Regions from separate parts of the Bacillus seohaeanensis genome, predicted to be linked through region 2. Evidence: riboswitches for the same ligand, from Rfam matches in the RefSeq annotation. Region 2 holds a riboswitch; the other holds the start of a gene.
The links. Region 2 has a riboswitch for cobalamin ahead of ACFSUL_RS19840 (ribonucleoside-diphosphate reductase subunit alpha). Riboswitches for the same ligand answer to the same signal wherever they lie in the genome.

Region 1 (8,240 bases), on a different contig from region 2:
GTCCTGATGATAATCTTCGGCAGGATAAAACTTTTCAGCATTAAGGATTTTTGTAACAATTGGTTTCTTGAACCGACCACTTTTGCTAATTTCATCTCTAGTTTCCTCAGCAAGACGTTTTTGCTCTTCATTATGATAAAAAATGGCTGTCCGATATTGGGGTCCACGGTCTTGAAATTGACCTTCATCATCTGTAGGGTCTATTTGTGGCCAATATAATTCAAGCAACTTTTCATACGGGAAAAGTTCTGGGTTAAATGTAATTTGAACCACCTCGTAGTGACCAGTTTCTCCAGTTTTCACTTGCTCATATGTAGGGTTATCGACATGTCCGCCTGTATAACCCGAAACAATACTTATTATTCCTGGCAATTCATCGAAAGGCTTTACCATACACCAAAAACATCCACCGGCGAATGTAGCCAATTGTTTATTCTCACTCATAATATATCCCCCTAAAAACAAAGATTCAAAAAATCTTCCACTTAGTCATATTTCAGCTAAAATTCAGATATTTCAACTGATTTTACCACTATCCTAGGATACATGACAACTAAATGGTATTAAAATTTTTATTGAGAAAACAGCCGATTTATTATAAAATAGCAATTAACTAAAAAAGTTTTCTAGGGTTCCGTAATCTCAAATGATTAGTCTGGTCCGAGAGAAAACGCACAGATTTTATCTGTGACACGGAGGGATAAAAGCCCGGGAGATGTATCTACTTGATATGTCTCTCGGGCTTTTCCGTTGTTATAAGGTGAGGAATGGAGGACTTAAAATGAATAAAAATTGGATTATCGTATTTTTTGCCGCTTTTTTTGAGGTGTTTTGGGTAGTTGGATTAAAGCATGCCAACTCACTTTTAGAATGGGCGGGAACGGTTATCTCAATAGTCATTAGCTTTTACGTGTTGATTATCGCTGGTCGTAAATTGCCTGTCGGTACAGTGTATGCGGTTTTTGTTGGATTAGGGACGGCAGGAACCGTTTTAACAGAAATGCTTTTCTTTGGTGAACCGTTGAAAATTGGAAAAATCGTTTTGATTTCCGTACTACTTATTGGCGTAATTGGCTTAAAATTAGTTACTGATGATCCTGTTGAGGAAGGGGAAAACGTATAATGGCTTGGATTTCTTTAATAGTTGCCGGTCTCTGTGAAATGACCGGTGTGGCGATGATTAATAAATGGAATAATGATCATAAATGGCATTCACTAGTGTTCTTAGTGGTTGGATTCGGTGTTAGTTTTCTTTGTCTTACTTTTGCGATGGAAACATTACCAATGGGAACAGCCTATGCGATTTGGACAGGAATAGGAGCAGCGGGCGGGGCGGTACTCGGAATGGTCTTATATGGAGAATCGACCGATTGGAAAAGAATCTTTTTTATTGCACTGATACTTTCATCAGCAATTGGATTAAAGCTAATAGGTTAGAAGTTTTTCTGAAAAAGTGATTCCATTCGACGAGAATCTCATGTATAATCCAATTGACGGAAAATTTTATAGCATATGGAAATAGGTGAAGCAGTCCAGCAATATCTGCTTCACAATAGGGAAGTTGGTGAAAATCCAACACGGTCCCGCCACTGTAAATGGGAGCAAGCTGTGAATCCACTGTACAAAAAGTATGGGAAGGAGCAGCAAGCAATGACCATAAGTCAGGAGACCTGCCTGTTTCTTTTTTAGCACCAGTACTACGAGGATAGGAAGGTGTAATTTGCATACATACAGATAAGGGCTGAAACGCTTGCATGCATCTTACACAACATCTCCATTTACTGGAGATGTTTTTTATTTCATTCAAATTGGGGGATTAACAAATGAAAAAGTTTTACTCGTTATTTTTGACTTTATTGTTAGTTTTAGGTGTGCTCGCTGGTTGCGGTCAATCAGAGGATGGGACAAAAGATACTGGAACAAGTGGAGAAAAAACGGAACAAGCTGATGGAAACAAAGAATCTGCATTTCCTCTAACGATAACGGATGCGGTTGACGAAGAGGTCGTTATTGAAAAACAACCCGAGAAAATTATCTCCCTTGTTCCTAGCAATACAGAAATTGCTTATGAATTAGGTTTAGGAGAGAAGATTGTTGGAGTTTCTGATAATGATAACTATCCGGAAGAAGTAACGGAAAAAGAAAAAGTTGGCGGAATGGAATTTAATGTTGAAAAAGTTATTAGCCTGTCACCAGATTTGGTACTAGCACATGAGTCTGGTGTATCCTATGCAAAAGAAGGGTTTAAGCAATTACGTGAAGCGGGCATCCCAGTATTTGTAGTCAAAGAAGCTACAAACTTTGATGAAACTTTCGAAACGATTGAAACAATAGGCAAAATAACTGGTACAACGAAAGATGCTGAAGAAATTGTCACAACAATGAAGGAAGATTTAGATGCAATAAAAGAAAAAGTTGCTTCTGTTACAGAAAAGAAAAAAGTATATGTTGAAGTTTCTCCCGCTCCGGAAATTTTTACAACAGGGAAAAACACTTTCATGGATCAAATGCTGACAACTATTAACGCAGAAAATGCCGTTTCAGATCAAGAGGGATGGGTACAGATGGACCAAGAGGCAGTCATTGCACTTAATCCAGATGTTATTATTACAACGTATGGTTTCTATACTGAAAACCCGAAACAACAAATCATGAGCCGTGACGGATGGCAGGATATGAAAGCTCTTAAAGAAGAACAAATATATGATGTTCATTCTGATTTAGTAACAAGAACAGGTCCTAGGCTTATCGAAGGAGTAGAGGAGATTGCCAAAGCAGTTTATCCAGAAGTTTTTGCAGAATAAAAAATGGATAACATATGGATTAGCTTTAGTCTTTCTCGTACTATCACTATTAGCTGGGATCTCTATTGGAACCATTTCCGTTCCATTTCGTGATACAATTGTTATCATTGGTGCAAAAATATTCCGTTTTGACCTTCCTGAATCAATTGATACGATGTACACTAATATCGTTTACGCGATTCGATTACCTCGTGTATTATTGGCCTTTATTGTAGGGGGCTCTTTGGCAATTGCCGGAGCTTCCTTCCAAGGGCTTCTAAGAAATCCGCTAGCTGATCCATATACTTTAGGTGTTTCTTCCGGAGCTTCTGTTGGAGCAGTTTTAACACTGTTTTTTCAAATAAGCCTTCCGGTTATCGGAATGTTTACACTTCCATTTTTAAGTATTGTTACATCTATTATTACTATTTTTCTCGTATTATTTTTTGCACAAAAAGTAGAAAGATCGATGAAAATTGAGACGATCATTTTAACTGGTATTATATTTAGTTCATTTTTAGGATCATTCATTTCGTTAATGATTGCGTTAACTGGAGAAGAGTTGCGGCAAATTATCGGCTGGCTACTCGGAAGTGTTTCAATGCGTGGTTGGGATTATGTAATTATTATTATCCCATTCTTTATTATCGGTGTTATTATTTTATTGATGAATACAAAAGAGCTAAATGGAATGAGTTTTGGAGAGGAACATGCACATCATCTCGGAATTTCCGTTGAAAAAAGAAAACTTGTCATTTTGCTTGCTGGCTCGATTTTAACCGGGGCAGCTGTTGCTGTTTCAGGAACGATTGGGTTTGTGGGTCTTGTTGTTCCACATTTTATTAGAATACTAGTCGGCCATGACCATCGTCATCTACTGCCATTGTCAATTATCACGGGCGGTGGGTTTTTAGTACTAGCAGACCTTATTTCGCGTACAGTTATTGCACCTACAGAGCTTCCAATCGGAGTTATTACAGCATTAATCGGGGCTCCTATTTTCGGATATATTTTAATAAAGAAGAGAGGTGCCTAAATGATATCTGTTCAACAGTTAACAGCAGGGTATGAGAATAAAAAAATACTTAAAAATATAAGTTTTACCGTCCAAGCTGGAGAATTTTTCGGTATTTTAGGTCCGAATGGAAGCGGGAAAACAACTCTTCTCAAAGTATTATCCGGACTACTTCCAACCGATAATGGAAGTGTTACTATTCAAGGGAAAGACATATCCTTTTATTCGTCGAAAGAACTTGCGAAAACAATTGCTGTTTTACCACAAATTACTTCTAACTCCTTCTCGTACCGTGTAAAAGAAACCGTTATGCTTGGGCGATATGCACATCAAAAAGGTTTGTTCAAAGGTATTCAACCGGAAGATGAGCAAGTGGTGGAAGAAGTAATGAAGCAAATAGGTGTATGGGAATTACAAGATCGAGTGCTTGACGAATTGTCTGGTGGAGAAAGGCAACGAGTTTTCCTTGCGCAGAGCTTGGTACAACAACCGAAAATATTAATATTGGACGAGCCTACCAATCACTTGGATCTTTCTTTTCAAAAGAATTTACTTGATTTATTGAAACACCGATCGAAGCAAGATAATTTGACTATCATCAGTATTTTTCATGATCTGAATCTTGCTAGTCTTTATTGCGACCGGTTGCTACTATTACATGAAGGAAAAGAAAAGCTTGTGGATCACCCAGAAAATGTACTAAGTGTAAAGAATATAGAAGAGGTCTATCATACGAAAGTAGAAAAACGACCTCACCCAAAAGTGCCAAAACCACAAATGGTAATTATTCCTGAAGCAGATGAAGCTGATTTGGAAGATGTTATTCTTGGTGAGCAATACATTGGTGAGTCAGATGATTACATTAGCTATCATTCACCAATCCCGCTAAAAAGCATGTCATCAGGTGTGATTGGTTCTGGTCTCGGGTGGTATCAACATTTTATAAATAGACATGTACCAAAGGATTATGATATTTCCAATTATTATGAAGATATGAAACAATACCTTTATGATCACGGTTTCGATCCCAGTTTTACGGTAGGGATGATGACAGCCGTTATCCTTGAGGATGTCACCTATAAAAAGTTCAAATTAGGTGATTGTAGTATTTTTGTCGTTGTAACAGCTGGAGTCGGAAATGCCGTTGATGTCTCCAATAGCTATCAATTTGATTTAGAACCTTCACCGGGGACAATAAACACTTGGGTATTCATTAATGGAAACTTATCCGATGAGGCATTTATTCAAGCTATTGTTACAGCTACAGAAGCGAAAGTAAAAGCAATGAGAGATTTGGATATCCTTGATCCAAAAACAGGTACTTTTGCCACGGGTACTTCTACAGACAGTATTATGATAGCTGCTACTCAGCGAGGGAAGAAACATACTTTTGCAGGCTCGATAACGTCACTTGGAAAATTAATTGGTCAAGGAGTCCATGAATGTACAAAAGAAGCAATACAAAAATCTGTTAAAAGGCGATCCAAACTATGATTAGTCACCTTTTATCAATTATTTTGGCCTTATTCATTGACCGAATTGCAGGGGATCCTAACCATTGGCCTCATCCAGTCCGCTGGATAGGTCGGTTAATTTCGTTTTTAGAGGTACGTTGGAATAGAGGGAAATATCGAAAGTGGAAAGGCACGCTGTTATCTTTCACTGTTTTATTGACGGTATTTTTCTTGTCATTGTTTATCACTGTTGCTTCGTATTCTATACATACTGTAGTTGGAATCATTATTGAATCCATTTTAATTTATACTTCAATCTCACAACGTAGCTTGAAAGAGGCCGCACTGGAAGTTTACGAGCCATTAATAGCTAACAATATGAAGCTTGCAAGGAAAAAGCTTTCCTATATTGTAGGAAGAGATACAGACAACTTGGAAGAAAGTGAAATTGTACGGGGAGCAGTCGAAACGGTAGCGGAGAATACCTCGGATGGAATTACGGCACCACTGTTTTGGGCATTTTTAGGCGGTGCTCCATTAGCAATGGTGTACAGGGCTGTAAACACATGTGACTCGATGGTAGCATATAAGAATGATAGGTTTTTAGAGTTTGGATGGGCGTCGGCCTGGATTGATGACGGCTTTAATTGGATACCGAGTAGGTTAACAGGTATTATGATGGTAGTATGTTCTCCTCCAAAATTTAGAACACGCAAAGAGTCATTTGCGATTTTATTTCGGGATGCAAAAAAACACCCTAGTCCCAATAGCGGTTGGGGAGAAGCAGCCGTTGCAGCAGTACTTGGTGTTCAGCTTGGAGGATTAAACTATTATGGCGGTGAAGTTTCTTTAAGAGCAGTGATGGGAGATTCGGAGACTTCATTACGTTCCCACCATATAACAGATTCTATCCGTATTATGAATAGAACAGTGCACGTTTTTACATTACTATTAATTGGAGGAGGAATTCTGTATGAATTGGCCAAAGCATGGTTCTAATCCTCAATTTCTTTATAGGGCGTTAAATCAAGAATACCCTTCTAATTTTATTGATTTTAGTACGAATATAAACCCTCTCGGAATGCCGGAGGAAATTCGAAACGAATTAATAATTGGCATAGACGAATTAGAACACTATCCAGATTCGACTGGTATAGAACTGAAAAATGAGATTGCCAAAAAAGAAAATATAGCTACAGAAGGGGTATTGCTTGGTAACGGTGCAGCAGAGATCATTACTATTATTGGTCGTTGGCTACAGGGGGAACAGGTTCTAATCTGTCAGCCTACTTTTTCAGAGTATGAAGCAAGCTGCCTACAGAATCAATGTTTAGTAGAATATATCTCATTGGATGAATTAGAGACACCCTCCAATGTATTCGAGCGTTTTCATTCCGTTAGAGCAATTTTTTTATGCAATCCGAATAATCCAACAGGAGAAGTTCTTGAAAAAGACATTATTTTAAACTTATTAAGGGAAGCAAAAAAGACAAGTACCTATGTCATTATAGATGAAGCATTCTATGATTTTTTAGAAGATGAGCATACATATAGTATTTATTTACATGAATATAGTAACCTTATTATTTTAAGGTCTCTGACAAAAATGTATGCGATTGCAGGGCTGAGGCTGGGCTATGCTTTAATGGAAGGAAATTTACAAGAAAAGCTGTCTGCTTTCTTGCCACATTGGAATGTCAATAGCCTTGCATTGAGAACAGGGAGAATTGCACTTACTCTAGATGAATTTACAGAAGAAACAAGGAAACATATCCTAAAAGAGAAAAAACGATTATTTTATTACTTTGATCAAAATGGCTATCAGTACAGTTTGTCACGGGTGAACTATTATCTATTAAGGGACCCCTCTATGGATGAACAAACAGAGTTATTAAACTATTTAACGGCGCAAGGAATTGTGCCACGTCATACATTTAATTTTCCAGGGTTGAATGGAAGATGGTTGCGATTCGCTATTAAAACGGAAAGCGAAAATAACCGCTTAATGGAGGTGCTTCAGACGTGGAAAGACAGAAGATGATTTTTATTACCGGTGGAGCACGAAGCGGAAAAAGTAGCTTTGCCGAAAAGCTTGCGATAGATTATGCAGGCACTACTAATAGTAGAAATCTTTACTATGTAGCATGTGGTTTAGCTAGTGATAGCGAAATGAAAGAGAGAATAGTTTATCACAAACAAGATAGAGAAGCGAGTACTATTCCATGGCAAACAATAGAATGTCCTTACGATTTAGGTAAAGTGGATATTCCAAACGGTTCGGTTGTTTTGCTTGATTGTGTCACAACACTACTTTCCAATGAAATGTATGCAAATGATAAGGAAAGCGATGAGAAGTTAGTAGATGACATTATAAAAGACATTCAATCTATACATGCACAATCAACACTACTTGTTGTTGTCAGCAATGAATTACAAAGCGGTGTACCAATAGAAAATGAGTTTGTTTTTCACTACCAATATAAGCTGGGGAGGCTTCATCAAGCATTGGTGAAGTATTCAAGCGAAGCTGTTTTAATGGAGGCGGGCTTACCTATTCACCAAAAATAAGGATTACATATAAGGAGAGAAACATGACATCTTATTGGAATGCTTTCTTATTATCACTTCAGTTTTTCAGCTCAATTCCAATAAGAAAAGAGCTGAAGATGGAGAAAGACGATATTAGAAAAATGATCAGGCTATTTCCATTTTTTGGATTTGTTTTTGGCTTGATTTGGCTAGGGGTTTTTGTAGTAGTTGATGCCTTCACACCTCTAAGTTCACTTGCACTAGCTTTTATTATTTGGCTTCTCCCCATTATGTTAACTGGGGGAATTCATCTAGACGGGTGGATGGACGTAAGTGATGCCTATTTTTCCTATCAAGATAAGGAGAAAAGACTAGAAATCATGAAAGACCCACGTGTAGGTGCTTTCGCAACGTTATCAATCTTCGTATTGCTTTCTAGCAAGTTCCTTTTTATATACG
Region 2 (8,240 bases):
TGGAATGCCGACTCGTTTTTCCCATTGGAGCTTTGGAAAACAATTTTATAAAATGAAGCTCCAGTATGATTTAGGGTTAAGTAAGATTTATGAACTCGTAATCAACTCTAATCCTTGTTATGCCTTTTTATTAGACTCTAATTCATTAATTCAAAATAAGCTTATTGTTGCCCACGTACTAGCCCATTGTGACTTTTTCAAAAATAATATTCGATTTGAAAACACGAAACGTGATATGGTGGAAAGTATGGCAGCTACAGCAGATCGAGTGCGGCAGTATGAGATTGATCATGGGAAGCAGGAAGTAGAAGCTTTTCTTGATGCTGTATTGGCGATAGATGAACATATAGATCCTTCTTTAATGCGTCCAAAGCTTTCGTGGACAATGGACGATGTGGAGTGGGAGGAGGAAGAAGCACCACGGGTTACTCCGTACGATGATTTATGGTCTCTTGATGATAAACCAAAAGACCGACCAAAGAAAAAGGTAAAGAAAAAATTCCCGCCGCAGCCTGAAAAGGATGTTCTCCTTTTCATAGAACAATACAGCAGGGAACTAGAAGACTGGCAGCGGGACATTTTAACAATGATGAGAGAAGAAATGCTCTACTTCTGGCCACAGCTTGAAACAAAAATCATGAACGAGGGCTGGGCATCTTATTGGCATCAGCGCATCATTAGAGAAATGGATTTAACGAGCGGTGAAGCTATTGAGTTTGCTAAACTAAATGCAGGTGTTGTTCAACCATCAAGAACAGGCATCAATCCCTATTACCTTGGTGTGAAAATATTTGAAGATATCGAAGAGAGATACAATAACCCTACAGATGAAATGAAAAGGATGGGGGTTCGGCCAAACTCAGGTCGTGAAAAGATGTTTGAAGTAAGAGAAATTGAATCGGATATTTCTTTTTTACGAAATTACTTAACAAAAGATCTTGTGACGAGAGAGGATATGTACCTTTTCCAAAAACAAGGGAAAGATTATAAGATTGTTGATAAGGAATGGAAAAAGGTCCGTGACCAGCTTGTTAGTATGAGAGTCAACGGTGGTTTTCCTTATATTACAGTTAATGATGGCGACTATTTAAAAAATGGTGAACTATATTTGAAACATTGGTATGAAGATATCGAACTTGATCTGAAATATTTAGAAAAAGTTCTCCCTTATATTTATCAACTATGGGGACGCCCTGTTCATATGGAATCCGTTATTGAAGGAAGAGAAATGCTGTTTACGTACGATGGGCGTAGTGTGCAGAGAAAGTATTTGTAATGATAGCAGACATTTCTCAAGATAATTGCTCAGGTATTAAATTGTTTAGGTCTCAGTTGAGGCCTTTTTTCTTTGGCTGTTTTCAACTATTGTTACAAGCAATAATCTTTTAGAAAGGCTATTTTCGTAAAGTTTGTTGCTTTTTAACGGAAACTAAGTTTAACTTACTGAGTTGATTCTCGCTGCGGGCATTTGACTCCCTCTCTCCCCGCGGAAAGCGAGTATCCGTAGCGGAAATCAACGGACTAAATTTATAAGTAAAAACAATAATCTATGAGAAAAGAGCCTTTAGAAAACAGCCAAAGAAAAAAGCTGGCCCCATTCTTTGAGCCAACTTAAACTGTAAAAGTATTTATTATAAATTAAAATTATTCGACCGAGAAGCACTATAAGAATCCAGAAGTTTTGTAAAATGTAAAAATGAAAATTGAAAAATGGGACTTTGAATAAATGTATAGATAAAGGTGAAAATGAAAATCGGACCTCCCAGTAGCCAACCAATGATAAGAATGCTGCTTTCAAAAGCAATTCGTACTTTGCTTATAGACTGTCCTGTTAATTCCGAAAGGGAAAGCATAAATCCGTCACGAGGACCTGTTCCTAAGCCAGATGCGGAGTAAAGTCCACCACCGATTCCCATAATGATAATTGCTAAGATGAGAATAATTGCGTCTAGGTAGAGGCTAGAACGTTGGGGGAGAATATCCCAAAATAAATATAAATCAACTAGTGGTCCGACCATAAGACCATTTAGTATCGTTCCAATTCTGACATATTTACGATTTAGGAAGAGTGTGCCTGAAATTAATACACCGCCAACGATGAGATTCCAGGTTCCGATTGTCAGTCCCCATTTATCAAACAGAGCAATATTTAATACATCCCAGGGGTGAATTCCCAAGTACTGTACCTTTATTGCCATTGAAATTCCATAACTGAAAACAAGAATACCGATAACAAAAAATAAAAAACGAAGAAAGATTCTCATACTGCTTCTCCTTAAGAGGTCCGTCCCTCGTTGCTTTAACGCATTACCGTGTCTAGGGACGGACCTTTATAGTTCGTCAAAGCCATTGTCGATGTTGTTGACTTTGGTATATTGACGAGATTTTTGTTCGAAGAAGTCTGATTTACCCAAGTCAACTTCCTCATAAGCTTTTATCCATTTTAATGGATTGGTGCGGTAGCCTTCGAAAGGACGCTCAAATCCAAGTTGGTTACAGCGTACATTCGCATAAAACTTAATATAAGATTCGAGGTCATTCATGTGAATTCCTTCTATTTTAGTACCGATAATTTCATGAGCCCATTCTATTTCTAATTTTGCAGCTTCTTTAAAAGTGCTTGTTACAAAATCGGAAAGAGAAGGCGTATCGTATTCTGGATACTCTTTTAGCACTTCTTTGAAAATTTTAACAAACAAGTCCACATGAATTTGTTCGTCACGATTTATGTAATTAATCATCGTGCTCGTTGCGACCATTTTTTGATTTCTTGCCAAGTTGTAAAAGAAAGCAAAGCCAGAGTAGAAGAACAAGCCTTCTAAAATCACGTCATATACAATTGATTTCAATAGATTTTCTACACTTGCTTCCAGAGCAAAATGTTTATAGCCATTCGTCACAAAATCATTTCGCTTCCGAAGTATTTCTTCGTTTCTCCAAAATTCGAATACTTTATCTTGTTCGGATTTCGAAACGATACTAGATAATACGTAGGAATAAGAATGATTATGAATGACTTCTTGCTGTGCGAGAATAATCATTAAAGCGTTAATACTAGAGTCAGTAATATAATCTGCAACTTTACTAGCGTAATCTGTTTGAATACTATCAAGGAGTGCAAGCAGTCCGATAATTTTTAAAAACGACTCCTGTTCATCTTTCGTTAACTGACCAAATTGTTTCACATCTTGTGCCATATTAATTTCAAAAGGAGTCCAAAAGTTTGCGAGCATTTTTTTATATTTTGGATAAGTCCATGAATAGGCGACATCATCCCAATTCAATATGTTGGAGCTTTCACCGTTAATTATCTTTGTAGAGCGATTTGGCGCTGTTGCGTCCATGAGTACTCGTTTTTTTAGTAGTTCCTTCATATTCTTCACCTCGTATTAGCTTTTTTATATTAAATATTATTGTTGTTTTGATTGAACAGTTGAATATGGCTGTTTATTCAACTGTTCATTTAAAGCTGATATTCATCTGTTGAAATCAAGGCGAATATCAACTGTTGAATTAAACTTTAAAAAAGACACCGATCATAAAACATTAGCTTGCACACGAATCACAATCTTCTATATAACTTGAAGTCGAGCGGACATAATAGGTTGTTTTTAATCCACTTTTCCAAGCTTCAAGATGGAGATCTAATAATTCTTTCGCTTTAATTGTATTGACTACATAAAAGTTAAAAGAAATTGCTTGATCAATGTGCTGCTGTCTTGCGGCGTTTTGCTTAATGCTCCATTTCTGATTAATAAAATAAGCCGATTTATAATACCATGTAGTTGTTTCATTCAAGTCAGGAGCAGTGACAGGAATTTTATAATCTTTTTTCTCCTCTGAGTACATTTTGAAGAAAATAGGGTCTATACTCGCTGTGCTACCAGCGATGATGGAAGTAGATGCATTTGGCGCGACCGCCATCATATATCCATTTCGCACCCCGTACTTCTGAACTTTATCCTTTAATGAAGCCCAGTCGAGCAAACGAGAAGAGTCATCGTATCCTTTTTTCGTAAAATAAGTGCCAGTGTGCCAATTTGATCCCTCGAATAAAGGGTAGCTACCTTTTTCTTGTGCTAGTTTCATGCTTGCTTCGATGGTTAAATAAGCAATTTTTTCATAAAGTGTATCCGCATAGTCAACTGCCTCTTCGCTTTCCCATTTGATTCCCTTTAATGCAAGCAAGTGATGCCAGCCAAACGTACCTAATCCAATCGAACGATATTTTTCATTTGTCAACTTTGCTTGCAATACAGGAATTGTATTTAAATCGATGACATTATCTAACATTCTGACTTGTATTGGAATTAATTTTTCAAGTACATTTTCTGGGACAGCTCTTCCTAAATTTATAGAAGAAAGGTTGCAGACAACAAAATCACCAGGGGTTTTGACGGTAATAATTTTTCCGTCTGATGTGTACTGCTCGTCCACGGTAGTCGGACTTTGGTTTTGGGTAATCTCGGTACAAAGATTAGTGCAATAAATCATACCTTGATGATGATTCGCGTTTTGGCGGTTGACTTCGTCTCGGTAAAACATGAACGGTGTACCGGTTTCAAGCTGGCCCTTCATAATTCCTTTTATAACCTCAATTGCAGGAACCTTTTCTTTCGAAAGAAGAGGGTTATCGACACATTCCCAATAACGAGCACGAAAATCTCCATCTCCTTTTTCAGCATCATAAAAATCCTCCAAACTGTAGCCCATTACTTTTCGTACTTCATGAGGATCGAAAAGATACCAATCTGCTCTTGCTTCTACTTGCTCCATAAATAAGTCCGGAACACATACGCCCGTAAACAAATCATGTGTTCTCATTCGTTCATCCCCGTTATTCAATTTCGAGTCGAGAAAGAGGAAGATATCTTTATGCCAAACATCTAAGTAGACGGAGATTGCTCCTTTTCGCTGACCAAGCTGATCAACGCTTACTGCTGTATTATTTAATTGCTTCATCCACGGAATCACACCAGACGAAATGCCTTTAAATCCTTTAATATCACTCCCACGGCTTCGGATTTTGCCAAGGTAGACACCTATTCCACCACCTGATTTTGAAAGATTGGCGATGTCGGTATTACTGTCGTAGATACCTTGGAGACTATCATCGACCGTATCGATAAAACAACTAGAAAGCTGTCCATAACTTTTCCCCGCATTTGCTAATGTAGGAGTAGCAACTGTCATATATAAATTACTTAAAGCCCAGTAAGCGTCTTTAACAAGTGAAAGACGTGATTCTCGAGGTTCATTCATCATAAGGGTTACGGCAATCATCATGAATCGTTCTTGTGGCAACTCATAGGTGTTTTTTTCGTGATCCCGGGCAAGGTAACGGTCCGCTAATGTTCGCAATCCAATGTATGTAAAAAACTTATCTCTATTAGGAACAATCATATCCCCAAGCTCATGCAGCTCTTCTTTTGAATATTTTTCTAAAATAATAGGATTATATATTCCATTGTTTGTTAGTCGGACGATTAATTCATAAAAGCATCCATAGTTTTGATTAGCCGGATAGTTCCTATTAATCGCAGCCTCTTTGTACAGTTGTTGCATATAGATTCTTGAACAAACATACGTCCAATCAGGCTCTTGCTCGGAGATATTCGCTAAACCTTCAAGCAGTAAAAGATTATTGATTTGCGATACCGTATACGATTTTTGGGATTCAATTGTGGTAATGAGTCTAGAGATATAATCATCTGTATTCAGCGTAGGAAAGTCCGCTGCAGCACTTTTTATAAAAGACGTTAATTTTTCTGGTGAAAAGAGTTCTTCTTTCCCGTTTTTTCTTTTAATAATGGTTGTTTCTAATTTAATACTCATTATGTTTCCTCCTTTTTTGTACTAGAAGGGGAAGAATAAAATAAAAAAATCCACTCCTGGAAGTAGGGTGGATTTAAACGATACTTTACATAGAGATAGAAAGTAATCTGTGAAAGTATCGTCTCATTATCTCAATCCCCGAAGAATAAGAAACTTTGTAAGAAACAGGCAGGTCTCCTGACTTGTGATCATTCTACTTTGGAACCTTCCCATATACGATATGTATACAGTGGATGAACCATTTCGTCACACTTACAGTTGCGGGGACAGTTCTGGAATTACACCAGATTCCCTATTAAGCCGTACTCGGCACCTTTTCTTACTGTTATAAAAAACAATATTTAGTTGCATGTGTTGTTTTGTGACACTATATATAGTGAATTTCCTAATATAGAATATAGTAAACGATAGAAATTGATATTTCAATACTTTACATTTGCTTCTTAATCGTATATGAACGTTCATAAAATGCATCTAATACAATGGAAAAAGAGGCTGGGACAAATGTGCTCTAGGTGAATAAAAAAACGAACTAATTCTTTCATTTGAAGGCGAATTAGTTCGTTTTTTTTATAAGTCTTCATAAAACTTGTTGTTCTTTTTAACTTGTTCTAGCTGTTGATTGGAGTGCAAGACGAAGACTCCTGCGGGAAAAGCGGAACAGGTGAGACCCCGCAAGAGCGCAGCGCATGTCTAGCTCCAGCGGCTAACTCGCTATGAAAAAGATGAAATACCCTAAAGGCAAAAAGCGCCTTTTGGGTATTTCCCTATTTTCTTCGCGAGCAAAACGAGCCGCTTCCGCTTTTCTCGGAGGCTCACCGACCGCCCGCGGAAAGCGAAGTCTTGACACGGAAATCAACAGCGGTGTGTAACAGTGATTACTAAACAATTTAACCTGACATTGTTCGTCTTTAGGGGATAGTACTTTAGTTATGTCCCAGCCTCTTTTAGCTTTATGAATCCAATTTAATCCCGATAAATTTCATTTCGGTCATATCTTCAATTGCATATTTAACCCCTTCTTTGCCAATGCCACTCTGTTTGACACCACCGTATGGATGATTATCTTGGCGGTAAGTGGAGATTTCATTAACCCATACTCCACCCATTTCTAATTGGTCTGCTACACGCATCGCACGATCGATATCCTTTGTGAAAACCCCTGCTTGTAGCCCGTAAATGGAATCATTCGAAAACTTAATAACTTCCTCTTCACTATCAAAAGGAATGACCGATACAATCGGTGCAAAAACTTCCTCGGCAATGATTTTCATATTTTGATCAACATTTGTCATAATCGTAGGGGAGAGTACAGTGCCATTTTGCTCACCACCTGTTTCAATTTTAGCACCTTTTTCTACAGCGTCATCAATCCAAAGCTTAGCACGTCTTGCTTCATCCTCATTAATCATTGGACCAATATCTGTTTCCTCGCTCTCGGGATCCCCAATTTTTAATTCTTTTGTTTGCTTGACAAAGTTTTCAAGAAACTGATCATAAATGTTTTTTTGAACGTAAATTCTTTGTGCGGAAATACAAACTTGCCCGGAAAAGGCGAAAGCACCTTTGACCAAACTTGTCGCAGCATTTTCAATATTAGCATCTTCAAATATTATATTGGGGGAATTTGAACCTAGCTCTAACGTTACCTTTTTGAATCCAGCAGATTCTCGAATTTTTCTTCCGACAGGTAAGCTTCCGGTAAAAGTAATTTTATGCACTTTTTCATGTGTAACGAGTGGTTCTCCTACTTCTTCTCCAGTCCCCATCAGTAAATTTAGTACCCCATCTGGAAGACCCGCTTCTTGAAATAATTTTACTAACATATAAGCGGATACTGGAGTTTTTTCAGCAGGCTTAAGAACGATTGTGTTGCCTGCTGCAATAGCTGGTGCAACTTTATGAAGTGTTAAGTTTAACGGGAAATTGAAAGGCGTAATAGCCCCGACGACACCTAAAGGTTTTCGTTTCACTAATCCCATTCTATTTTCTCCGCCTATAGCAGCATCCATGGGGAGAACTTCACCTAAAATATTTTTAGCAAGTTCCGATGCGAAACGAAGGACCTGGATGGACCGATTAATCTCATCTCGGCTAAATCTTATGGGTTTTCCTGCTTCTTTCATTATTGTACGAGCAAAATCTTCCACCCGTTCCTCTAATAAGTCAGCTGTTTTTCGTAAAATGTCAGCCCGTCTGTGAGCTGACATGGTTTTCATTGTAGAATGAAAAGTATCGAAGCTATTATTCACAGCATCTTCAAGATCAGAACGTTTTGCTAAAGCAAGCTCTGCGACTTTTTCTTGATTATATGGGCTTCTAACCTCTAATGTATCTCTATGGGTTTCATTTCTTTCTCTACCATTGATTATTGAACCGTATCGCATGTTTGTTTTACCTCCTAT

Region 1: it holds a riboswitch for cobalamin, as region 2 does, so the genes downstream of both, ACFSUL_RS15435 (ABC transporter substrate-binding protein) here and ACFSUL_RS19840 (ribonucleoside-diphosphate reductase subunit alpha) in region 2, are expected to answer to the same signal.

What each region holds. Positions count from the first base shown of each region.
Region 1 covers NZ_JBHUMF010000031.1:419,143-427,382, forward strand. The annotation lists gene msrA (peptide-methionine (S)-S-oxide reductase MsrA) at 1-444, opposite strand, end outside; guanidine-I (ykkC/yxkD leader) riboswitch at 616-717, shown strand; gene ACFSUL_RS15425 (DMT family transporter) at 782-1,123, shown strand; gene ACFSUL_RS15430 (DMT family transporter) at 1,123-1,437, shown strand; cobalamin riboswitch at 1,504-1,692, shown strand; gene ACFSUL_RS15435 (ABC transporter substrate-binding protein) at 1,824-2,804, shown strand; gene ACFSUL_RS15440 (FecCD family ABC transporter permease) at 2,767-3,819, shown strand; gene ACFSUL_RS15445 (adenosylcobinamide amidohydrolase) at 3,820-5,292, shown strand; gene cbiB (adenosylcobinamide-phosphate synthase CbiB) at 5,289-6,251, shown strand; gene cobD (threonine-phosphate decarboxylase CobD) at 6,226-7,293, shown strand; gene ACFSUL_RS15460 (bifunctional adenosylcobinamide kinase/adenosylcobinamide-phosphate guanylyltransferase) at 7,275-7,820, shown strand; gene cobS (adenosylcobinamide-GDP ribazoletransferase) at 7,844-8,240, shown strand, end outside.
Region 2 covers NZ_JBHUMF010000033.1:249-8,488, reverse strand. The annotation lists gene ACFSUL_RS19855 (SpoVR family protein) at 1-1,276, shown strand, start outside; gene ACFSUL_RS19850 (YczE/YyaS/YitT family protein) at 1,632-2,264, opposite strand; gene ACFSUL_RS19845 (ribonucleotide-diphosphate reductase subunit beta) at 2,331-3,374, opposite strand; gene ACFSUL_RS19840 (ribonucleoside-diphosphate reductase subunit alpha) at 3,547-5,835, opposite strand; cobalamin riboswitch at 5,986-6,166, opposite strand; gene ACFSUL_RS19835 (aldehyde dehydrogenase family protein) at 6,789-8,222, opposite strand.